DNA from 3 places in the Pseudoalteromonas sp. SR43-2 genome. Region 2 is predicted to be linked to each of the others. Evidence: predicted binding sites of a transcription regulator. Region 2 holds the regulator's gene; each other region holds the start of a gene.
The links. The regulator ArgR, encoded in region 2, controls arginine synthesis, uptake and breakdown. The targets are predictions, from matches to a motif close to ANTGAATANNTATTCANT.
Positions count from the first base shown of each region.

Region 1: a site for ArgR is predicted at 3,486-3,503, ahead of gltB (glutamate synthase large subunit). Genes of this name have one in related genera too.
Region 3: a site for ArgR is predicted at 4,306-4,323, ahead of argC (N-acetyl-gamma-glutamyl-phosphate reductase). Genes of this name have one in related genera too.

Region 1 is NZ_JACJED010000002.1:240,621-248,956, reverse strand. It holds gene H5120_RS02700 (ABC transporter permease) at 1-896, opposite strand, end outside; gene H5120_RS02695 (ABC transporter ATP-binding protein) at 900-1,610, opposite strand; gene H5120_RS02690 (efflux RND transporter periplasmic adaptor subunit) at 1,653-2,906, opposite strand; gene gltB (glutamate synthase large subunit) at 3,605-8,062, shown strand; gene H5120_RS02680 (FAD-dependent oxidoreductase) at 8,072-8,336, shown strand, end outside.
Region 2 is NZ_JACJED010000022.1:60,416-68,751, forward strand. It holds gene H5120_RS16855 (iron ABC transporter permease) at 1-852, shown strand, start outside; gene H5120_RS16860 (ABC transporter ATP-binding protein) at 853-1,902, shown strand; gene H5120_RS16865 (Dyp-type peroxidase) at 1,951-2,850, shown strand; gene argR (transcriptional regulator ArgR) at 2,858-3,325, opposite strand; gene mdh (malate dehydrogenase) at 3,551-4,483, shown strand; gene ispB (octaprenyl diphosphate synthase) at 4,731-5,702, opposite strand; gene rplU (50S ribosomal protein L21) at 6,125-6,436, shown strand; gene rpmA (50S ribosomal protein L27) at 6,453-6,710, shown strand; gene cgtA (Obg family GTPase CgtA) at 6,849-8,006, shown strand; gene folA (type 3 dihydrofolate reductase) at 8,080-8,336, shown strand, end outside.
Region 3 is NZ_JACJED010000001.1:280,203-288,538, reverse strand. It holds gene argH (argininosuccinate lyase) at 1-186, opposite strand, end outside; gene H5120_RS01385 (argininosuccinate synthase) at 238-1,440, opposite strand; gene H5120_RS01380 (ornithine carbamoyltransferase) at 1,437-2,369, opposite strand; gene argB (acetylglutamate kinase) at 2,377-3,144, opposite strand; gene argC (N-acetyl-gamma-glutamyl-phosphate reductase) at 3,145-4,155, opposite strand; gene argE (acetylornithine deacetylase) at 4,380-5,528, shown strand; gene H5120_RS01360 (hypothetical protein) at 5,582-6,514, opposite strand; gene radA (DNA repair protein RadA) at 6,590-7,975, opposite strand.

The sequences.
Region 1 (8,336 bases), on a different contig from region 2:
ATCCATTGGTTTACATCGCGAAGTTTATACTCAAGTTCTTTACGATTAAATCGACCACGTTTTTGTTGTTCTTGCATATAGGCTAATAAGTAATTTTGATAGGCTTGTTTTTGTTCAAGCGTATTTAGCTCTGCCCAAAACTGGATCCATACTTGTTCAGATTGCAGTTTATCTGCAAAGGTTGGTGTGTTTTCGTGTTTCCATCCATTGCTATTGCCCCAACTTACTAGCTCTTTTGTCTTTATTAAGCTAAAGGGCATAAATAACTCTTCTACTTGATTAAATGCACCGTTGTTTAAATCATAATATTTAATATTGAGAGGCCAATGGTTAATAACACCAACTACTTGATAGCTTGCATCATCTAAGTAAATCAGTTCTCCGACAGAGTTTTTTCCAGCAAATAGTTTATCGTTTATCTCTTGGGTAATAATAACCACAGGTGCGGCAGAGTCTTCTTGCTCTTTGCTCCAAGCCCCCCCGTATAAAAATGACAAATTAAACATGCTAAAAAAGTCAGGCGTTGTCATGCGAGCATTACCTATAAAAGGTTTTATTTTGTCGGAGTCTAGATAAACTGAAAAGCCGGTACGCATCATAGCCACTTTTTTCTCTGGCATGGGTGCGTTTAATAAGTTCTCAGCATCTTGATAGGTCAGTTGCAGTGGCATGTTATCTTCTGTCCACCACGTACTACCATCGTCCATTGTTTGTAATTGCACACTGTAAAGTTGGCTGCTTTTTTCTGGGATAGGATCGGCCGACATCATGTGATAAACACTAAGGCTGGTCATTGTTATGCCTATACCTATCGCAATGGCCAGTACCATTAAAAAGCTAACCAGTGGGGTGCGCTTGAAGCTGCGCCAACTTAAATCTAAATAATGAATAAACATTAGTTAAACCCCCGATGCTGTTTTTATAGTTTGCGCGCCTTGATAAAGTGTAAAGTCGGCAAGTTGCCCATCAACTACTTGAATATTACGCGGAGCACGGCGGGCTAATTCGCTATCATGCGTTACCATTACAATAGTGGCACCGTCGCGATTGATTTGTTCAAGTAACTCCATAACTTGGCGAGCCATTAAGCTGTCAAGGTTACCTGTTGGCTCATCGGCAAGTAAAAAACGAGGTTCACCGGCAAGCGCACGTGCTATTGCAACACGCTGTTGTTGACCACCAGAGAGTTGTTGAGGTAAGTGTTTAGCGCGAGATGCTAAACCAACTTGTTCAAGGCATTGCTCAATTCGACGTTTTCGCTCATTTGCTTTAATCCCTCTATAGCGAAGAGGAACTTCTATGTTTTCATATAAATTTAAATCGGGGATCAAATTAAAGCCTTGGAATATAAAGCCAATTTTTTGATTACGTAAATCAGCACGTTGGTTATCGTTTAGGCTGCCAACATTAACACCATCCAACAGGTATTCACCTTCGTTAAAAGGCTCGAGCATACCTGCAATATTTAAAAAGGTTGTTTTTCCTGAGCCGCTAGGACCGGTAACAGCAATAAATTCGCCTTCGTTTACTTGCAGGTTAAAGTCTCGAAGCGCATGGGTTTGTACCATTTCTGTTTGGTATACTTTACTTACATTGTTCATTTGTAACATGGTTGTTCCTAATTATTTTTAGCGTTGGTTGAGAACGTCTGTTTAATTTAATAAAATCGTGTTGGCTTGCTTAAAGTCGCTGTAGCTTGAAATAATAATCTCATCGTTTTCTTTTAGTCCACTTAAAAGCTCAACCGCATTAATGCTGGTAGCGCCTATTGTAATAGGTATACGCTTTGCAATATTGCCTTCTACCTTATAAGCAAAAATTCCGCCTTGCTGCATAAAAGCGCCGCGTTTTACCTGCATTACACCTTCTCGGTTGTCGAGTAAAATACGTGCAGTTAAGCGTTGGTTTTGACGGATGTTGTTAGTAACACCTTTAAACCGGACGCGTGCTGTTACTTCACGATTATTAACTTCTGGTGATATGGCGGATAAATTCCCCATCACTGTTTCATTGCCTAACTTAAGCTCTACTTCCATACCGAGTCCTAATTCGTTGGCGTAACTTTCAGGTACTTGAAGTTCCGCTTCGAAATTGCTTAAGTCGACGAGAGTCATAAGAGGTTGGCTTTGCGTCACTGCGGCTTTTTGTTGCACTAATAGGTTACCCACGATCCCAGTAACGGTAGCCTTAATAGATAGGTTGCTTACTTTTCTGATTAAATCATCAACGATAAGTTGTTGGCGGGTCACATCACTTTTAGCAGCTTGTAGTTCAAAGGCGAGCGTATCTTTGGCAAGCAATACCTCTTGTTGTGCATGTTTATATGAGAGCTTAGCTCGGGATAAATCATCAACTGCTTTTTCAAGATCAATTTGGCTAATTAAGTGCTTTTGAATTGATAACTGCGCCCGGCGATTTTCGCGCTCAGCGGCATTAAGCTCAACTTGTGCCATATCGAGTGTTTTATTTAAAGTGAGTGTTTGGCGTCTTGCTTGCAAATGCTGCCTTTGCTGCTCGCCTTGTAGTCTTTTAAGTACAGACTCCTGTTGCTTTAATTCGTTAGTTAACTCAGGGCTTTGCAGCAGGGCAAGTGTGTTGCCTTGCTTTACTGTATCGCCGGCCTTTACTTTTAAATCTATAAATCCACGTTCTGGACTGTAGATTTTAGGAGCATTAGCAGCAACAATTTTACCACTGGCGGCAATATCTCGAATGAGCGCTTTAACATGTACTTTTGCAACCTGTACTTTTGAGCGGCTAATAGAGCTTTTAGCGCTATGGTTAGTTAAAAAAATATAAGCAATTGTAGAGGCTGCAATGAAAATAACCGCAGTGATGATCGCGTATTTTTTATAGCTTATAGGTGCCTTTACTTGTACGTCTTGTGCGCTGGTATCTTTAATCATTTAATTCCCCCTACATTGCTTTTATGTATTTTTCGCACAGCATTAATAAAGCTGCTGTGCAAATGGCGGCAATAGGAGAGAGCAAAAATAAGCTTAGAGTAAACATGGTAATTCCAATTAGCGATTATATGTAAAGCTATACGATTAATATGCCAACTATTATCACATTGATATTAAAGTGCTTTTTATTTTTTGTTCTTGAAAATGATGTCCGCGGACAGTTTTTATGTCCGCATCGGACACCGCCTTAAATAAAAATTCACTATTAATGTACAAAAAAGGACATGAACTTTCATAACTATACTAATGAGCAGCAATAATCGGGGATGTTAAGCCATTAAAGTAATGAAATAGCATAAAACTATCTAAATGTTAACTGAATAGCCCTTCATGAGTTGAATACTTATTCACTTTTATTTACCTTTACGTTTACGTAAGCTGCAACTTTGGGCGCTTGTGTTTTTTACAATATGTTAAACTTGACACCAGTGTCATGAAAAAATAGTGGTTAAAATAACGCTAAATGTTAAAAATAATGATAAAAAGAAATCTTGCTATGAAGTGAGAAATATTCAAGAATGTGAATATGTATTCAAAGTGCTATTGACTCTATTTAAGATAGAGGCTAGTTTTGTCCGTCTGTTAGCAAATCGTCGAGCAGTTCATCCACGCTAACAGTGCAGCAAGGGGAGGGGTCTATGTTATACGACTCAAAGTTAGAAAAAGAAAATTGTGGCTTTGGCTTAATAGCCCAAGTTAATGGTCAAGCTAGTCATAGGCTTATTCGTACTGCTATTACGGGGCTTGATCGCATGCAGCACCGTGGCGGTATATCTGCCGATGGTAAAACAGGTGATGGCTGTGGTTTATTATTACAAAAACCAGATAGCTTTTTCCGTGCAATTGCCAGTGAACATAATTGGCACTTAGGCAAAAACTACGCAGTGGGTATGATATTTTTAAATTCAGACCCTGTTTTAGCACAAGCTGCAAAACAAATACTTAGCGAAGAATTAGAAAAAGAAACGCTAAATATTTTAGGTTGGCGTGTTGTACCAACCGACCCATCTATGTTGGGTCCTATTGCTGTACAGCAATTACCAGGTTTTGAACAAATTTTTGTTAGCGCGCCAGAAGGTTGGCGTTCTAAAGACTTAGAGCGTCGCTTATATGTAGCACGCCGCCGCGCTGAAAAGCGCATTGTTGATGATGAAGCTTTCTATATCGCAAGTCTATCTGGTTTGGTAACTATCTATAAAGGCTTAATGATGCCTGCGGATTTACCTAATTTTTACCTAGATTTAGCTGATATTCGTATGACGAGTGCGATTTGTGTTTTCCATCAGCGCTTTTCTACTAATACTCAGCCGCGTTGGCCTTTAGCTCAACCTTTCCGCTATTTAGCACACAATGGTGAAATTAATACTATTGAAGGTAACCGCCAGTGGGCACGCGCACGTTCTTATAAGTTTGCGTCACCGCTTATTCCTGATTTACAAAGCGCAGCGCCGTTTGTAAACGAAACCGGTTCTGATTCATCAAGCCTAGATAATATGCTTGAGCTATTTTTAGCTGGCGGCATGGATTTATTCCGCGCTATGCGTATGCTCGTTCCGCCTGCATGGCAAAAAAACCGTGCAATGGACGACGATTTACGTGCATTTTACGACTTTAACTCTATGCATATGGAACCATGGGATGGCCCGGCAGGTATTGTTATGTCGGATGGTCGTTTTGCGGCGTGTAACCTTGACCGTAATGGACTTCGCCCAGCACGTTATGTAATTACACAAGATGGTTTTATTACGCTTGCATCAGAAGTGGGTATTTGGGATTACACTGCCGATGAAGTGGTTGAAAAAGGCCGTGTTGGTCCAGGTGAATTATTAGTTATTGATACTAAACTTGGCAAAATCTGGCACTCGGATGAAATCGATCAGGATTTAAAATCTCGCCATCCTTACAAGTCATGGCTTGAAGAAAACGTTAAACGTTTAGTTCCATTTGAAGAACTTACTGAGCAAGACGCTGGTAATCGCTCATTTGATGACGAAACGCTAGCTAAATATCAAAAAATGTTTGGTTATACCAACGAAGAGCTTGATAGCGTTATTCGTGTAATGGGTGAAAACGGCCAAGAAGCGACAGGCTCAATGGGTGATGACACGCCATTTGCTGTGCTTAGTGAAGGGCATCGTTCACTTTATGATTACTTCCGCCAAAAATTTGCGCAAGTAACAAATCCACCTATCGATCCACTACGTGAAAACCATGTAATGTCGCTTGCAACCTGTATTGGTAGTGAGCAAAACGTATTTAACGAAACAACGGGCCACGCTAAGCGCCTACAGTTTGATACACCAATTTTAATGTACGCAGACATGCAGCAGCTATTAAATGCTGATGAAGCGCACTACAGCTACTGTAAAATTGATATTACCTACACAGTTGAAGAGGGTTTAGAAAACGCGGTTACGCGTATTTGTGACCAAGCACAAGAAAAAGCAGCTGCGGGCTGTATCATGCTTATTTTAACTGACCGTAACTTTGATGTAATAAATTTACCAATTCCAGCAGCTATGGCTGTAGGTGCGGTACAAAAACGCTTAGTTGATAACAACTTGCGCTGTGAATCAAATATTATCATTGAAACTGGCAGCGTGCGAGATGCGCACCAGTTTGCTGTGCTATTAGGTTTTGGTGCTACGGCAATTTATCCATACCTTGCGTATGAATCGTTAGTTGCGATGAGCGACAGCAAAATTATTGATAAGTCGTATTGCGAAGTGACCCTTGCTTATCGTAAAGCCATTAATAAAGGCTTATACAAAATTATGTCTAAAATGGGCATAAGTACGGTTGCGTCTTATCGTTGTTCAATGTTGTTTGAAGCGGTGGGATTATCTGATGCGATTATTGAAATGTGCTTTAAAGGCGTTGCAAGTCGTATACAAGGTGCATGCTTTACTGACTTTGATGAAGATCAGCAAAGTTTGCACAAACTTGCTTTAAGTAAGCGTAAATTATTAAGCCACGGCGGTTTATTTAAGTACGTTCACGGTGGTGAGTATCATGCTTATAATCCAGATGTTATTCAAACCCTGCAAAAAGCGGTTCGTTCAGGTGATTATAAGGACTACAGTGCGTACGCTGATTTAGTTAATAATCGTCCAATAGCGACTTTGCGCGATATGTTAGCGCTTAAACTACCTGAGCAAGGTATAAGCATCGATGAAGTAGAGTCTGCAGAAAACCTATACAAGCGTTTTGACTCAGCAGCAATGAGTATTGGTGCGTTATCACCAGAAGCGCATGAGGCGCTAGCAATTGCAATGAACCGCTTAGGTGGTTGTTCAAACTCTGGTGAAGGCGGTGAAGATAAACTGCGTTATGGTACAGAGAAAAACTCGCGTATTAAACAAGTCGCTTCAGGTCGATTTGGAGTAACGCCTCATTACTTACGCAGTGCTGACGTTATTCAAATTAAAGTAGCGCAAGGTGCAAAACCAGGCGAAGGTGGACAATTACCGGGTGAAAAAGTAACGCCGTATATTGCTAAGCTTCGTTATTCGGTACCAGGTGTTACGTTAATTTCGCCACCACCGCATCACGATATTTACTCAATTGAAGATTTAGCACAGCTAATTTTCGATTTAAAACAAGTAAACCCTAAAGCACTTATTTCTGTAAAACTTGTTTCAGAGCCTGGTGTGGGAACCATTGCAACAGGTGTTGCTAAAGCATATGCCGATTTAATTACTATTTCTGGCTACGACGGCGGTACAGGCGCAAGCCCACTTACTTCTGTTAAATATGCGGGTAGCCCATGGGAGCTTGGACTTGCTGAAACACAGCAAGCACTAGTTGAAAATGGCCTTCGTCATCGCATTCGCCTGCAAACAGATGGTGGCTTAAAAACAGGTTTAGATATTATTAAAGCAGCAATTTTAGGTGCTGAAAGCTTTGGTTTTGGTACTGGTCCAATGGTTGCCCTTGGGTGTAAATACTTACGTATTTGTCACTTAAATAACTGTGCGACCGGTGTTGCAACACAAGACGAAACACTTCGTCAAAAGCATTATCACGGCTTACCAGAAATGGCGATGAACTACTTTAAGTTTATAGCGCAAGAAGCGCGTGAAATTATGGCTAGCCTAGGCGTTGCAAATTTAACTGACTTAATTGGCCGTTTAGATTTATTAGAAGAAATTGAAGGCAAAACTGCAAAGCAGAAGAAAATTGATTTATCGTCTGTTATTGCTCAGCCGAACAACCCAACTGGCGAAACACTGTATTGTAGTGCGCCTAACAGTTCGCATTACCTAGGTAAGTTAAACGAAAGTTTATTAGCTAAAGCGCAAGAGGCAATTGATACGTCAAGCGGTATCTCGCTTGTGAGTCGTATTTGTAATACTGACCGCTCTGTAGGTGCAATGCTTTCGGGTTATATTGCTGATAAACACGGTAATCAAGGTATGGCGGCAGACCCAGTAGCAATTGAATTACACGGTACGGCGGGTCAATCGTTTGGTGTTTGGAATGCCGGTGGTCTTGAAATGACATTGGTTGGCGATGCTAACGATTACGTAGGTAAAGGCATGGCTGGTGGTAAGTTAGTGATTCGTCCACCACTTGGCTCATCTTTTGAAAGCCATAAAGCAACCATTGCCGGAAACACATGCTTGTACGGCGCTACAGGCGGAAAACTGTTTGCAGCGGGTTGTGCCGGTGAGCGCTTTGCAGTTCGTAACTCAGGTGTGCAAGCGGTTGTTGAAGGTGTAGGTGACAACGGTTGTGAATACATGACCGGTGGCGTTGTGTGTGTACTTGGTAATGTAGGTGTTAACTTTGGCGCGGGTATGACTGGTGGTTTTGCTTATATTTTAGATGAGCGAAATGATTTTGAAAAACGCATTAATCCAGAGCTTGTAGAAATAGTAACACTAGACGAATTAACGTCGCATCAAGAACATTTACGCGGCTTAATTGCTGAGCATTTAGAGCTTACGGGTTCGTGCAGAGCAGAAAGCATTTTAGCTAACTTTGAACTGTACTTACCGATGTTCAAATTAGTAAAACCAAAATCAAGCGACGTAAAAAGTTTACTCGGGCATCGCGCTCGCAGTAGTGCCGAACTACGTGTTCAGGCGCAATAAGGGGGCAGTATGAGCGAAAATGTATATCAATTTATAGACGTGCAGCGTGTAGACCCACGCAAAAAACCAATCTCGTCACGTAAAAAATCTTTCGTAGAAATTTACGAACCCTTTTCAGAGAATCAGGTTAACTCACAAGCTGATCGTTGTTTAGATTGTGGTAACCCGTATTGTGAGTGGAAGTGCCCAGTACATAACTACATTCCACAATGGTTAAAGTTAATACGCACAGGTCGTATTATAGAGGCAGCAGAGCTTTCTCATCGTACAAATA
Region 2 (8,336 bases):
TTTAGTCGCCGAAACCAAGCGGTATTTGAGCGCCAATCAAGTGTAAATAGCGAATCTCTCTATGTATTAAAAGGAAAGTCTGCTTGGCTCGGAACGGCATTTTGTAGCTTTATTTTACTTATCGCTTTTGTAATTCCTATTGCAGTACTTATAAATTACGCCATTACCTACTTTGATAAAGCATGGGATGTAGAGTTTTTTAGTTACGCTTGGCAAAGTTTAAAAGTGGCAGGGGTTGTAAGTGTTATAACGATTACATTGAGTGTTTTTGTGGTTTTTTATCAGCGTGTTGCAAAGCAAGCGTATCCGCTTATTCCTGGGCGCTTAGCAAGCACGGGTTATGCGTTGCCTGGCACAGTACTCGCTATTGCGGTTTTATTACCTCTTACATTATTAGAGAACACCATTAACACAGCGCTCGAGAAGTATAACTTAGACATTGGCTTACTGCTTACAGGTAGCATTCTTACTATTATTATTGCTTATATTGTTAGGTTTTACGCCATTGCACACGGAGCAATTGAGTCGAGTTTTTTACGTATTAGTCCATCACTTGATATGGCAAGCCAATCAATGGGTAAAAGCCAAGGGCAAACGCTGCGTTTAGTGCATCTACCTTTACTGCGAAGAGGGTTACTCACTGCTGCCTTATTGGTATTTATTGAATGTATGAAAGAGTTGCCAGCTGCGCTATTGCTCAGACCGTTTAATTTTGAAAGCTTAGCTACTCATGTATTTCAGTATGTGAGTGATGAGCAATTAGAGCTTGCTTCAATATCTGCATTATTTATTGTTATTGTTGGGTTTATTCCTTTGTACTTTATTAATCGTTCTATGGAGCAGCGTAGTTAAATGAGTAGTTTAATTTTACAAGGCGTGAGCTATCACTATAACGGCACAAAGGTTATTCACGATTTAGATTTAACAGTGGGTAAAGATGAAATTGTTTGCCTACTCGGGGCGAGTGGATGCGGCAAAACAACCACATTAAAAGCGATTGCAGGTTTAATTGAAGCCAAGCAAGGGTCTATTTTTATAGACGGTAAATTAGTGAGTGATGAGCAATCGTTTGTCTCACCTGAGCATCGTAACATCGGCATGATGTTTCAAGATTATGCGTTGTTTCCGCATTTAACGGTGGCAAATAATATCGCATTTGGGCTTAGTAAAATGAGTAAAGCTCAAAAGCAGCAACGCGTTGATGAAATGCTTAAGCTTGTACATTTAATTGGCTGTGCTGACAGGTTTCCACATCAGTTATCGGGTGGCCAACAGCAACGCGTCGCTATCGCTCGTGCATTAGCTTATAAACCTAGTTTGTTATTGCTTGATGAGCCTTTTTCAAACATTGATACACAAGTACGCTTTGAACTAATCGCCGATATACGTCGAATTATTAAGGCAACACAAGTATCTGCTGTGTTTGTTACACACTCAAAAGAAGAGGCGTTTGCGTTTTCAGATACACTTGCCATTATGCATCGCGGTAAAATTGAGCAACAAGGCACGCCTGAGCAGCTTTTTGCAGCTCCGTGTTCAAAGGAGGTTGCAGAGTTTCTGGGTCAGGGCATATACTTAAGCGCAGAAGTGTTAACCGCAACTGAATATAAAACACCATTTGGTTTAGTCGAATCTTATGTTGAGAGTAAGCATAATGTAAGTGCAGGGCTTATATATGTGCGCCCTCATCAAATAGAATTAGTGGCAGATAACCAAAGTGACAAATTCAGCAAGCGAGCTACAATCATAAGTCGTCGCTTTATTGGTTCGGCGTATGTTTATTCGCTTGTTATTGATGAACAAGAAATTGAAGTTGCTGCACAATATGGCCAGTCATTTGAAAATAATGATCAGGTTATAATAAAAATAAAACCTCACACGGTGAATTTTTTCGAATCGTAATTAATTTGTTATTCGCTGTGTTTTTATCTGTAAAACTAAGGAATAACAATGGCGCAAGCGCAATCAGGGATTTGTGCTGAAGCAAACTTACACGGTTTGCACTTATTTTTTAATGTGTTTGATGGTCAAGACGAATCACTTCGCGCAAAGTTAAAACAAGTAAGCGCTATAGAAGAAGAGTTTAGCGATCAATTTTCAGAATCAATGCTCTCTTGTATGGTTGCTATTGGTGCGCAATACTGGCCGCATATCCTCCCTGAATACATTCCAAGCGAATTACAGAGCTTTCCCAATATAACCCATAGCGATCACCAAATGAGCGTACAACCGTGCGATTTATTTGTGCAAATTCGCTCTGACCGTGAAGATGTTAACCATTTATTTGCGCTGCAAATTTTAAAATTATTTGCCCCCGATGTAGAGCTGGTGGAGCAAATTCGGAATTTTCGCTTTTTAGATGGTCGTGATTTTAACGGTTTTATTTATGGTGGCGACACCGCACATGGAAGAAAAAAGCGCGCTACGGCTTTAATCAGCAACCCTGGTAGCTTTGAAGATCAGGGGAGTTATATTCATGTTCAACGTTATAAACATGATTTAACTATGTGGCAGCACTTATCATTGAGTGAGCAAGAGCAAATAATGGGACGTACGCGTCTTGATAACACGCTAATTACCCCAGCGGTCGAAACCAGCCATGCTTCGCGAAGTGAGCTAAAAGACGAACACGGACAACCGCTACTATTAAATCAAAGCATGCCTTATGGCGACGTGTATGAGCAGGGAATGTTATCAATTACATGCGCTTGTACGGGCACCGCGTTTGAAAAAGTACTTAATAGTCGTTTAGGGGAAGGGGATTGCTACGACCACTGGCTTGATTTTACCCAAGCCGATATGGGCTCTGCTTTCTTTGCCCCTTCAATAGGGTTTTTAAAACAAATTTAATTTGCTATTAAACCGTATCAAATAAAATGCGAACGCGTTCAAGTGTTACATCTATTTCAGATATTTTAGCCGGAGCGATAAAAATAGTATCGTCGCCTGCAATTGTTCCTAGTACGCCATCTGCTTTACCTAATGAATCTAATAAACGTGCAATAAGCTGAGCAGCACCTGGGCTGGTACGAATGATGATCATCATTTCGTTGTGCATAATGTCGATTACTAATTGGCGTAATGGGCTTTTAGCCGTAGGTACACCCATTTCAGCAGGTAAGCAGTAAACCATTTCTTGCTTGGCATTACGTGTACGTACAGCGCCAAATTTACTTAACATGCGTGAAACTTTACTTTGGCTTATATTGTCAAAACCTTGATCTTTTAACGCATCAACTATTTCGCCTTGAGAGCCAAAATTTTCTTCTTTTAATAGTGATTTAAATGCTTTTACCAGTGCTTCTTGTTTATCTTGTGGTTGCATAGTCTTTATTCGTTTTTGTTATTTATGCCGCAAATTCTACACAAAAATGAATAATTATGCAGCAGTTGTTTAGTTAACTTGCCAGTTTGATGCGTTAAATCACATAAGTTTACGACTATGGTCGAAAATATACTTGAAATAGACAGGATAAATTTGTTTTTAGTCGCTAATTTCATTATCTTAAGAGCCACAAATGTTTCCTACCTCAAATTACGGAGAATTCCAATGAAAGTTGCTGTATTAGGTGCTGCAGGCGGTATCGGCCAAGCGTTGTCTTTATTATTAAAAACAGGCTTACCAGCTGGCTCTGAATTATCACTTTATGATGTTGCACCAGTAGTACCAGGTGTTGCGGTTGACCTTTCTCACATCCCAACAGATGTTAAAGTTGCAGGCTTTGGCGCAGACGATTTAAATAAAGCGCTTGAAGGCTCTGACATCGTTCTTATCCCAGCGGGTATGCCGCGTAAACCAGGTATGGATCGTGCTGATTTATTCAATGTAAATGCTGGCATCATCAAAACGTTAGCAGAAGGCATTGTTGCCAGCTGTCCTAAAGCGTTAGTAGGTATTATTACTAACCCAGTAAATGGCACAGTTCCAATTGTTGCTGAAGTATTCAAAAAAGCAGGTACTTACGACGCTAAACGCGTATTCGGTATTACTACGCTTGACGTTATTCGTTCAGAAGCATTTGTTGCTGAACTTAAAGGCGTAGACGTAGCAACTGTAAAAGTACCAGTAATTGGTGGTCACTCAGGCACAACTATTCTGCCTCTACTTTCTCAAGTTGAAGGTGTTTCTTTCACTGATGAAGAAGTTGCTGCACTTACTCCACGAATCCAAAATGCGGGTACTGAAGTTGTAAATGCTAAAGCAGGCGGTGGTTCAGCTACGCTATCTATGGGTGCTGCTGCAGCTCGTTTTTGTATGTCTTTAGTTAAAGGCCTACAAGGTGAAGAAGTTGTAGATTACGCTTACGTTGCTGTTGAAAATGGCGATGCAGAGTACTTTGCACATCCAGTACGTTTAGGTAAAAACGGAGTAGAAGAAATTCTTTCTTACGGCGAACTAAGCGCATTTGAAACAAAAGCAAAAAATGACATGCTTGAAACTCTGAAAAAAGACATCAAAGAAGGTGTTGATTTCATGGCGTAATAGCCGGTTTGAGCGATACCAATAGCATTAAATAAATGAGCAGTTATTACGATGGATAAATAGCTCGTTAGCAAGGCAAATACTACGATGTATAGTTGTTCTATATAAATAATATTTAACGCAGCTAATGAGTTATTTAGCCCGAAAGAATGCTTAATGTTTTGATAAAATTGGTATATAAAAAAGCCTGCATTTGCAGGCTTTTTTATTGCTCAGAATTAATGTCACACTGTGTAACTAGTTAAAACTAGTGGTCGCGGTCAACCGCAATACGGGCAAGGCTTATAAGTGCTTGCTTATAGTCAGACTCAGCTAAAAAGTCTAAACAGGCAATGGCTTTTTCGGCCTCAAGCTCTGCTTTTTGCATTGTAAACTCAAGCGCATTAGTTTGTTTTAGTGCAGTTAAAATTTCCTCTAAATGCTCCATACCATTACTGTGCTCTATTGCATCACGAATAAGCTGTGTTTGCTGCTCGCTACCATGTTGCATAGCATAAATAAGCGGAAGGGTTGGTTTGCCTTCAGCTAAATCATCGCCAATGTTTTTACCTAGCTGCTCAGCATCTGCATTGTAATCGAGTACGTCATCTACTAGTTGAAACGCAGTACCTAAATGCATACCGTATAGGTTTAGTGCATCAAGTGTCGCTTGGTCTTGCTCTGTGATAATGGCAGCAAGGCCTGTAGCTGCTTCAAATAATTTAGCCGTTTTAGAGTAAATAACCTGCATATAGCTGGCTTCAGTCGTATCTGGGTCATTGCAGTTCATCAGCTGCAATACTTCACCTTCAGCAATAATGTTTGTTGCATCGGCAAGTACTTGCATAATCTGCATTTTTCCAAGGCCAACCATAAGCTGAAATGAGCGAGTGTAAATAAAGTCACCAACCAATACGCTAGCAGCATTACCAAATTCAGCATTTGCTGTAGGCGTGCCACGTCGTAAGTTTGATTCATCTACAACATCATCATGCAATAGCGTTGCTGTATGGATAAACTCAACAATTGTTGCAAGTGTTATGTGATCTTTACCCTGATAACCGAGCGCTTTGGCTGCTAAAATAGCCAGCATTGGACGAACGCGTTTGCCGCCACTGCTAACTATATATAAACCAAGCTGATTAACTAACGCCACATCTGAGCGCATTTGCGCATGTATAAGTTGATTGACGTCATTCATATCGCTTTCGATTAACGCCTGGATAGCTTTTATATCCATTGATCTCCGAGCCAATTTTTATGTGTGAACGGCGCAGATTGTACAACAAAAAATGCACTAGCTCGATATTTTGTGACGATTGATTGAAAAAACACTATTAAAGTACTTAATTTAGACTGAATTAGCCAAGATAACTGATTAATTGATAATCAATATACAGTTTATGGTGTGCTTAGATATTGAGCTGTGAGGGTCATATTTGAGTACATTAATTTATTTCGGCTAAGAGTTAAAAAGCGCTTGGCAAAAGGGCCAATTAATATAAAATGGGGTAAATATTGAATTGCTCTCAAAGCAGCTACTTTTTATTCATTTTAATTACAAAATAGGCTTGCTAGTTATTTCGCGTTAGCGTAAACTTCGCGCCCTATCGAAGAATATTTTAGTTGCGCCGATTTGAGGGTGCACAGACGGAGTTAATTATGTACGCGGTTTTCCAAAGTGGTGGTAAACAGCATCGTGTGACTGAAGGTCAAACGATTCGTCTTGAAAAATTAGACGTTGAAACTGGTGCGGCAGTAGAATTTGATTCAGTACTTTTAGTTGCTGATGGTGAGAAAATCGAGATCGGTGTACCGGTCGTAAACGGTGGCAAGATAACAGCTGAGGTTGTTTCACATGGTCGCGGTGAGAAGATTAAGGTTGTTAAATTTAGACGCCGTAAGCATTCTCGTAAGCAAATGGGCCATCGTCAATGGTTCACTGAAGTTAAAATCACTAGCATTAGCGCTTAATTAGAGGTACTTAGAAATGGCACATAAAAAAGCAGCTGGTAGTACTCGTAACGGTCGCGATTCAGAAAGCAAACGCCTAGGTGTTAAGCGTTTTGGTGGCGAATCAGTTCTAGCGGGTAGCATCATTGTTCGTCAGCGTGGAACTCGTTTCCACCCTGGTACTAACGTAGGTATCGGTAAAGACCACACTATCTTCGCAAAAGCAGATGGTAAAGTTCAGTTTGAACAAAAAGGTCCTTTAAACCGTAAATACGTAACTATCGTAACTGAGTAATCAGTAAGGTAGTTAAAAACCCCGCCTTTGCGGGGTTTTTTGTTTTGTAGTCAGCCAATATATACCCAAGCCTGCATTTGTGCTGGCTTGGGTATATAATAGAGTTATTAAACAAGCCAATCCCTAAAGTGAGTAATCATGAAGTTTGTAGATGAAGTAGAAATTCGCGCAGAAGCTGGAGACGGTGGCAGCGGCATCGTGTCTTTCCGTCGTGAAAAATATGTTCCAGATGGTGGACCAGACGGCGGTGACGGTGGAGACGGTGGTAGTGTTTATCTACAAGCTGATGAAAACTTAAATACCTTAATTGATTATCAGTTTGAGCGCTTCCATAGAGCTGAACGTGGTACTAACGGTCGTAGCCGTAACTGTACAGGCCGAAAAGCTGATGACTTATTTGTTATGGTGCCTGTAGGCACGCGCATCATGGATGTTGATACCCAAGAGGGACTTGGCGATTTAACGCAACATGGTCAACGAATTTTGGTTGCAAAAGGTGGTTTCCACGGCTTGGGGAATGCGCGTTTTAAATCAAGTACTAACCGAGCACCTCGTCAAAAAACATTAGGCACACCAGGTGAAGTACGTAACTTAAAATTAGAGTTACTATTATTAGCTGATGTTGGTTTACTTGGATTACCAAATGCCGGTAAATCTACGTTTATCCGCAGTGTATCTGCAGCAAGACCAAAAGTAGCTGATTACCCATTCACGACGCTTATTCCTAATTTAGGTGTAGTACGTCCTGAAGCAAATAAATCATTTGTTATAGCCGATATTCCGGGTCTAATTGAAGGTGCATCTGATGGCGCAGGCCTAGGTATTCGCTTTTTGAAACATTTAGAGCGTTGTCGTGTGTTATTACACATTATTGATGTAATGCCGGTAGATGGTTCAAACCCTGTTGATAATGCGTTTTCGATTATTAACGAACTGCACCAATACAGCCCTAAATTAGCTGAGAAGCCACGCTGGTTAGTATTTAACAAAATAGATTTATTACCAGAGGATGAAGCAAAAGCGTTATGCGAATCGATTGCAGAAGAGCTGGGCGAAACTGAAAATATCTATCACATTTCAGCAATTAATAAACTTAACACTCAACCATTAATCCACAACATAATGACACTACTTGATAGCATGCCTAAAGAGAAGTTTGTACAAGTGGAAGATGAAGAAGTTGAATTTAAGTGGGATACCTATCATGAAAAAGCCACTAAAGGTAAGGGCAATGATGATGATTGGGATGACTGGGATGAAGATGATTACGACGTAGAAGTTGTCTACGAGCGTTAATTAAATAGAATTTACTAAAAAGGAGCTTATGCTCCTTTTTCTTTGTTTAAGAATAAAGTACTAGGTGTTTATTATGATAATTTCAATGATAGCAGCAATGGCAAATAACCGTGTAATTGGTCTAGATAATAAAATGCCATGGCATTTACCTGCAGATCTTCAGCATTTTAAAAAGGTCACTACGGGTAAGCCTGTGATCATGGGTCGTAAAACTTTTGAGTCTATAGGCCGTCCATTACCTGGGCGCCGTAATATTATTATTACTCGAAACAGCGAATATACTGCACAGGGTATTGAAGTAGTAACTACGCCAGATGCCGCATTAGAACT
Region 3 (8,336 bases), on a different contig from region 2:
TAATGCAGCAACTAATTTTGTATGCTCATCACTTGAAAGTACATTTACCTGTTCAAGTGCACCAGCCCATGCCACAGAGCCAATAATATCTTGCTCTGCTAACTGGTAGTCAAAGGGAAGAGAGTCGTTAAATTGCTTAAACGCCTCATCTGGACCCGTAGAAAAACGTCCGCCCCATAATGCCATGAAATCTCTCCAAACCCTGTAGTGCCCCTTTTATAAGGGGCTATAAATAATTTACTTTTTAGCCAATGCTGAAATTCTGCTTGAAAGCGAGAATAAACGAATAAAGCCTTCAGCGTGTGACTGGTCATATACATCATCTTCGCCAAATGTAGCAAATGCTTCGCTGTATAAGCTATTTGGTGATTGCTTTTGAACCGCAGTTACTTGACCTTTATATAGCTTAAGTACCACTTCACCTGTTGCCACTTTAGAAAGTGCTTCTGCACCGGCTAAAATAGAATCTTTAAGTGGTGTAAACCAACGTCCGTCGTACACTAAATGTGAAAATTCACCACCTAGTACTTCTTTCCACTTACGGCTTGCTTTATCAAGCACTAGCTCGTCAATGGCTTGAAGCGCAGCCATAATTACTGTGCCACCTGGTGTTTCATAACAACCGCGTGACTTCATACCTACTAAACGGTTTTCTACAATATCAACACGTCCAACGCCATGAGGCGATGCAATATCGTTTAATTTAACTAAACAGTCATATGGTTTAAGTTCTTCGCCATTTACAGCAACCACTTCGCCTTCAACAACTTTTAAAGTTACTAGTTCTGATTTATCTGGTGCTTGCTCTGGAGAGTTAGTCCAAGTCCATACTTGCTCAGTTGGTTGACACCATGGATCTTCAAGCTCACCACCTTCGTGCGAAATATGCCAAGCGTTAGCATCACGGCTATAAATTTTTGTAGCTGATGCTGAACACGGAATGTCACGCTCTGCTAAGTAATCAAGTAATGATTCACGACTCGATAAGTCCCACTCACGCCATGGCGCAATTACTTTTAAATCTGGAGCAAGGGCTGCAAAACATGATTCAAAACGAACTTGGTCATTACCTTTACCAGTACAACCATGAGAAAGTGCATCAGCACCTACTTTACGTGCAATTTCAACTTGTGCTTTAGCAATAATAGGACGCGCCATAGACGTACCTAGTAAATAAGTACCTTCGTAAACCGAGCCCGTTTTAAGTGTTGGATAAATGTAATCACTTACCATTTCATCTTTTAAATCAACTACGTAACATTCTGAAGCACCTGAAGCGATTGCTTTAGCTTCTACGCCTTCAAGTTCTTCTGCGCCTTGACCTACATCCGCTACAAACGCAACAACTTCACAACCGTAGTTTTCTTTTAACCATGGCACGATAGCCGATGTATCAAGACCACCTGAATAGGCTAAAACGACTTTTTTAATTGAACTCATAGGTGTTCCTTAACAAAATTTGGATTTAGTAATGTAACTAGCAAAGCATTTTGCGCGTGCATGCGATTCTCTGCTTGTTGAATAATTTTCGATGCTGGACCATCCATTACCTCAGAGGTAATTTCAAATTCACGGTGTGCCGGTTGGCAATGTAATACCGTAGTTGCACCTGTTTGATCTAGCAATGCCTGATTTAATTGATAAGGCATATATTTTTCTTTAACTTGCTCAAGCGGTGTTGTATCACCCATTGATACCCATGTATCTGCATATACAACGTTTGCACCCACAGCCGCTTCAACACGGTCACTTACCATTACTGATGCGCCATTCATTGCTGCTATTTGCTCAGCCTTTTTAAGAATTTGCGAATCAGGCGAGCTACCTTTTGGCGTTACGGCAACAAAATCAGTGCCAAGCGTTGCCGCTAAAAGCATTAATGAATGAGTTACATTATTGCCCTCACCTAAGTAAGCTACTTTAAGCTCGCTCACATCGCCGTGAACTTCTTGAAGCGTTAAAAAATCAGCAAGAGCTTGGCATGGGTGGTATAAATCACACAAACTATTTACTACCGGTACTGATGCGTATTCACCTAATGTAGTTAATGTGCTGTGCTGATTTACGCGCGCAACAATACCATCGGCCCAAGTAGAAATATTAAGTGCGAAATCTTTAATTGATTCACGTGCACCCATAGCGCCATTTTGCTGATCTAAATAAACTGCATGGCCACCAAGGCGGTTAATACCTATATCAAACGATAAGCGAGTACGTAAACTTTGTTTTTCAAACAATGTTACGATTGATTTACCCGATAATACTTGGCTGTATTTTTCTGGCTTTGCTTTTATATCTTGCGCTAACTTTAATAAATTAAGTGCGCCTTCTTGGTCTAATTCTAAACCCGTTAAAAAATTCTCAAACATAATAAACCTATGGTGTAATCTTTGTTCCGACATGCTCGCCTTGCAGCAGAGCAGTTAAATTTTCTGGCTTTTGCCAGCTGGAAATATACACACCGCGTCGTAAATGTTGGGCAGCGTGAAGGCTGGTCTTAACTTTGACCTCCATCCCGCCCACAATTACTCCATTTGTAATTAAAGTATCAATGTGTTTTGTGTCAAGTTGATGTAACGGCTGTTTATTTTCGTCAAGCACTGCTTCAACATCCGTCATAAAAATAAGCTCAGCATTTAAGTTACTAGCAATAGCCGCTGCTGCTTCATCTGCATTTACGTTGTACCAAAGCCCTTGCTCATCAAAGCCTATAGAGCTAACAATGGGTAGGCGACCGATTTTGAGTAAATCATTAACAATAGAATCGTCGTTGCTTTTACATTTACCCACTAAGCAAAGCGCTTTTAGCTTTTGAGTGGCAGTAACACCTGCCTCAAAAAGACTTAAGCCAACAGGCTTGTGCCCAGCACTAATAGCTTGAGTCATTAATTGTTTATTAGCGCAACCTGCGAGTGCTCCGACTATATAAGGCATTTGCTCTGCTGGGCTAATACGTAATCCTTGGTGTTTAGCACTGGCAAAACCCGCTTGTTTTAACCATGTATCAACTAAAGCGCCACCGCCATGTACAATGACAAATTCATCATTTGTTTGCTCATTTAATACATCAAACAACGCTTTTGCTGCATTTTCTGTATTAAGTACTGCACCACCTAGTTTAATTACCCACGTTTTTTTACTCATTTAAAACGCTCCTTTTAATCCAGTGGTATGATCTAAATTCATAGAAATATTAATACACTGCAAAGCTTGTCCAGCAGCGCCTTTTAATAAGTTATCAATAGCAGACATCACAATTAACTGCGTTCCTTGTTGCTGCCAGCCAATATCAACAAATGGCTGCTTAGCTACACCTTTAATTGAAGGTACTTTATCGCCTAATAAACGAATTAATGGCTCGCTCGAAAGTACTTGATAAGCCGATGCAACGTTTTCCTTGGTAACGCCTGGCTTAAGCTGTACATAAATAGTTTCTAAAATACCGCGCGGAAAATTACCTAGATGCGGTGTAAACAACACTTTGTGGCCAAGGTGTTGTTCAATTTCAGGGCCGTGGCGATGGTTAAACAAACCATAAGGTGCAAGCGACACTTCACAAAAATGTGTTCCTACACTGGCTTTACGCCCTGCGCCTGTAACGCCCGAAACCGCATTAATAATAATACTTTCGCTGCTCAATAAGCCTGCTTGCTTAAGCGGTTTTAGCGCATTAAGCGCTGCTGTTGGGTAACAGCCTGCAACAGCAATTAGCTTTGCATTAGCGATAGCATCATGGTTCCACTCAGCTAGACCGTAAGCCGCTTCATTTAAAAGCTCTGGATGTTGATGCTCAAAACCATAGTAAGTAACGTAGTCGTCATTGCTTGCTAAACGATAGCCACCGGATAAATCAAATACCTTTTTACCCATAGCTAAAAATTGCGGCGCTAGATCAACACTTACTTTGTGATCGGTACATAAGCATACGTAATCAGCATCACTTTGAATGTCATCAAAAGCTGATACGCTAAGAGGAAGTAAAGGGCAGTCTAGTAAGCCAAGGTGCTCCGGGTATAAATCACTTAGCAATTTATTTTTATCTAAGCTACCCTCAGATACATAACAGTCTGTTAAAGTTAAGTTTGGATGCTTAGCAACTAAACTTGCTAACTCTGCGCCGCTGTATCCGCTTGCGCCAATAATCACTACATTCATTTGTTACTCGTTATCTTAAAATTAATTACTACTTATCTATAATGTTCGCTTAAACTAGCTTAGACGCTAATTAAGTCTTTTTTATTAATGAATTTTGATTATCGTCGCATTATTTTCATGGCGTTACTTTTAATATATTTATGCTTAAAAAGTGAATTGATATTCATCATAAATACTTTTATATTGTTATGCAATTAAATTGAATAATAATTTTGGATTTTTTTATGCCTTTGCCTTCGTTTATTTCCATGTACCAACAATTGATTGCAGCCCCTTCTATTAGTGCTATTGAAGACAACCTGTGTATGAGCAATAAAAACGTAATCGAACTCCTAGCCAGTTGGTGCGAAACAATCGGTTTTACGTGTGAAATTATAGAATTAGAAGGAGGTAAAGGGCGCTATAATTTATTAGCAAAACGCGGAGAAGGTGATGGCGGATTAATGCTAGCTGGTCATACCGACACAGTGCCTTTTGATGACAGTCGTTGGAATCATAATCCATTTAAACTTACCGAACTCGATAACAAATTGTATGGGCTAGGAAGTATTGATATGAAAGGCTTTTTTGCTTTTGTATTACAAGCGATTAGTGAACTTGATGAAAAGCAGCAAACTCAGCCTATTTTAATCCTTGCCACCGCCGACGAAGAAACAACGATGGCTGGTGCACAACAAATATGTAAGCACCCGAATTTAAAACCTGCGCGTTGTATAATAGGCGAACCTACTGATATGACGCCAGTATTTATGCACAAAGGCCATATGAGTACAGCAATAAGAGTGGTTGGTCGCTCTGGGCATAGCTCCGATCCCGAACGTGGTCTTAACGCCATTGAAGTAATGCATAAAGTGATTACAAAATTGATGATCTTAAAAGAACAATTAAAGCATAAGTATTCAATAAACCACTTCGAAATCCCTTATCCAACATTAAACTTAGGTAATATTCATGGCGGCGATAACGCGAATAGAATTTGTGGTTGCTGTGAAATGCATATAGATATGCGCCCATTACCAAGTTTAAGTGTACAAGAACTACAAGCATTAGTACTCGATGCAACGAAAGAGATAAATCAGCAATACCCAAATGCGGTGAGCGTTATTGATTTACATGAACCAATACCGGCATTTAGTGGTAGCACCGACAGTGCTTTAGTAAAAATGGCTGAAAAAATAGCGGGGCAAAAAGCGGTCGCGGTAAATTACTGCACTGAAGCGCCGTTTATCCAGCAACTCGGTTGTGAAACGATTGTAATGGGCCCAGGCTCAATTAACCAAGCACACCAGCCTGATGAATTTTTAGCTATGGAAAAAATAAAACCATCACAACAAATAATCACTGATCTTATAAAAGCAAATTGCTTTAGCTAATAAGATTACAATAAAGGCGCCAATTGGCGCCTTTATTAATACAGAACTAAGGCCTAATCACCTTTAACTTCTAAGTTAATAAACTTAACTAGTTCTTCAGGTTGCCCTACTAGCATCATAACTTGTTGGTTAATTTCCATCATAGTTTTACCTTCAGGTAGCTTTGCAGACACACTGAATGAATTTAAACCTTTCGCAAAGCTAGTTAAAGCCTCTGCAATATCTTCAGTTACAGGAGCTTGTTGTAACTGTTGTTCTAGCGTCATTTCCATTTGCTCAAGCGTCATACCTTGCTTTTCAAGCTCGCTTGATAGTAAATCTTTTAATTTACCTTGGTTATTTAAGGCAAAGCTAACATTACGCGGCTCTAATTTACTCATTGCTTGCATAACAAGTGTTTGCTGCTGTAATTCCTGTTCATACGTCAGCGGTTGATCACCCGCTTCTTGCTGCGCCTTGCTAATAGCTAATGAAGCATCCATTAACGCTTTTGAATTAGCTAAACCCATATCCATATTAAAACTAACAATGTCTTTTGCATCAAGCTTAACTACTACATCACTATTGCCAGACTCTTCATCGTAATCAAGTGATGAATGTAAATCGTAACTTGCCGACGCTAACATTTCGTTTGTATCAGCTGGTAATTTTGATACGAAGCTTTTATCAAACTGAAAGCTTTTTACATCAAATGATGTATGTGGTGATATTTTATCCGGCTCGTAGCCAGTTATTTCAATGCTTTGAATATTAGCAACATTGTCACCTTCAGGGCTTATTACTTCCATGTTTGTTATTTCTACACTCTTTGAAATAACACTTGCCGATAAACCAGCGTATTTAAATGTAGCGCCAGTTTGCTCGCTTACTAAAGCAAGTTGCTTATCTACTTCTGCACGCACTTCTTGAGTTGCTACGTAGTTTGCGTAACTAACACCACCCACGCCTGCGGCCACAAGAGCTGCAACTATAACTAATTTTTTCATGTCATTTCCTTATTTAATTCTTTCTATAAAGTGTCTCAACTTAAGAGTAACACTGAAGAACATCACCGATAAGTGTTAATTAATCAAACTAAGTAACTCATGTACGGTTTTTACAGGGGTAATTTTAGCGCCTAGCCCTTCCATCGATTTATGGTAATTGCGAAATGGAATATATATTTCTGTAAAACCATGTTGTGCAGCCTCTTTAACACGCGGTACACCACTGTCTATTGGGCGTACATCGCCGTTTAAGCTAAGTTCTCCCATAATACACGTGGTACGAGGTACAACAAATTCGTTTAAACTGCTAAGTAACGCGGTTACTAATGCTAAATCGATGCAGGTTTCTGTCTCATCAATTCTTAAACCACCCACAATATTAAAAAACGTATCGTGAAATATTTTAGTTTTAGTATGCTTACGTAATATACCGGTCAGCATTTTTATACGATTCATATTTAAACCAACACAAACACGCTGCGGAAATTCAGCTTCTGTTTCGGTAGTTAAACATTGAATCTCAAGCAATAAATTACGATTCCCTTTACGAATACAGGTAATAGTAGAGCCAGGTGAGTCAGTGGTTGAACCCGATAAAAATATTTCACTTGGATTATCAACACTTAACATCCCACGTTCACACATTTTAAAAATGCCAACAGTATCAATATCACCAAAGCGGTTTTTATTTGCCCTAAGGGTTCGTATTTGCCCATCGTTGGTATCTATGTGTAAAAGCGCATCAACAATATGTACAAGTGTTTGAGGGCCTGCTATTTCGTTATTTTTATTTACGTGAGCAATAATGAACATGGTTACATCATTTTGCTTACAGTACTGAGTTAATGCTTGGGCGGCGCTTTTTACTTGCGAAGGCGAACCTGGGCTACCATTTGCCGTATCGGTTACAACAGCTTGAATAGAGTCAATAACAGCAAACTTAATTTTATTTTTCTCGAGCTCTTCGATGATGGTTTCAACGCTCGTTTCTGAAAGTAAATAAAGCTCTTCCGGGTTATAGCTTAACTTTAAACGATTTACCCTGTTTTTAAACTGCGATAAAGATTCTTCTGCCGTACAGTAAAGTGACGGCATCCGTTGTGACATTCTCGCCACTAAGTCAGATAGCAAAGTTGTCTTACCCGCCCCCGGATCGCCCGAAATTATATTAACAGAGCCAGTAGTCACCCCGCCGCTTAGTACGCGATCAAGCTCGCCGATTTCAGTTAGCTGCTTTTCAGCCTCTGATGTAGCAATATCATTGATTTTTTTAGAGCCACCACCAACACCACCAGCATAACCACCAACGTTCGCTCGTATTGATGCTTTTTTACTGTGCCCTGCTGAAGGCTTAAATTCCGCTAATGTGTTCCACGCACCGCAGCGACATTGACCCTGCCAACGTTGATAGTTCATGCCACATTCGGTACAAACAAATTCTACTTTTGCCGCTTTAGCCATTGATAACTTTACCTACTATTCTTTAATTAAAAAAAATTCTTACTATTAAGCGCTTATTTTGCCATTTCAGGCATTTACTTAGCAACAAACTCTTGCCTGCTTAAAAATCTAGCGTCACAATCAATAAATACACATGGTGTTTCTTTTTAGCTATAATTTAGGGCATACTTTTTGCTTTGTAATAGTTTAAAGTAACTTGCCAATAAAATGGCAAATAACACATACATAACAAGAGCTAAACAGTAGTAACTCAAATAATCGTACCTATATTAATAACATAGCGCGATTTAACGTTTATTGAACTTCTAATAAATGGACTTAACAGTATACCTACTTTTTCAATTAGACGGTGATGGTTTTA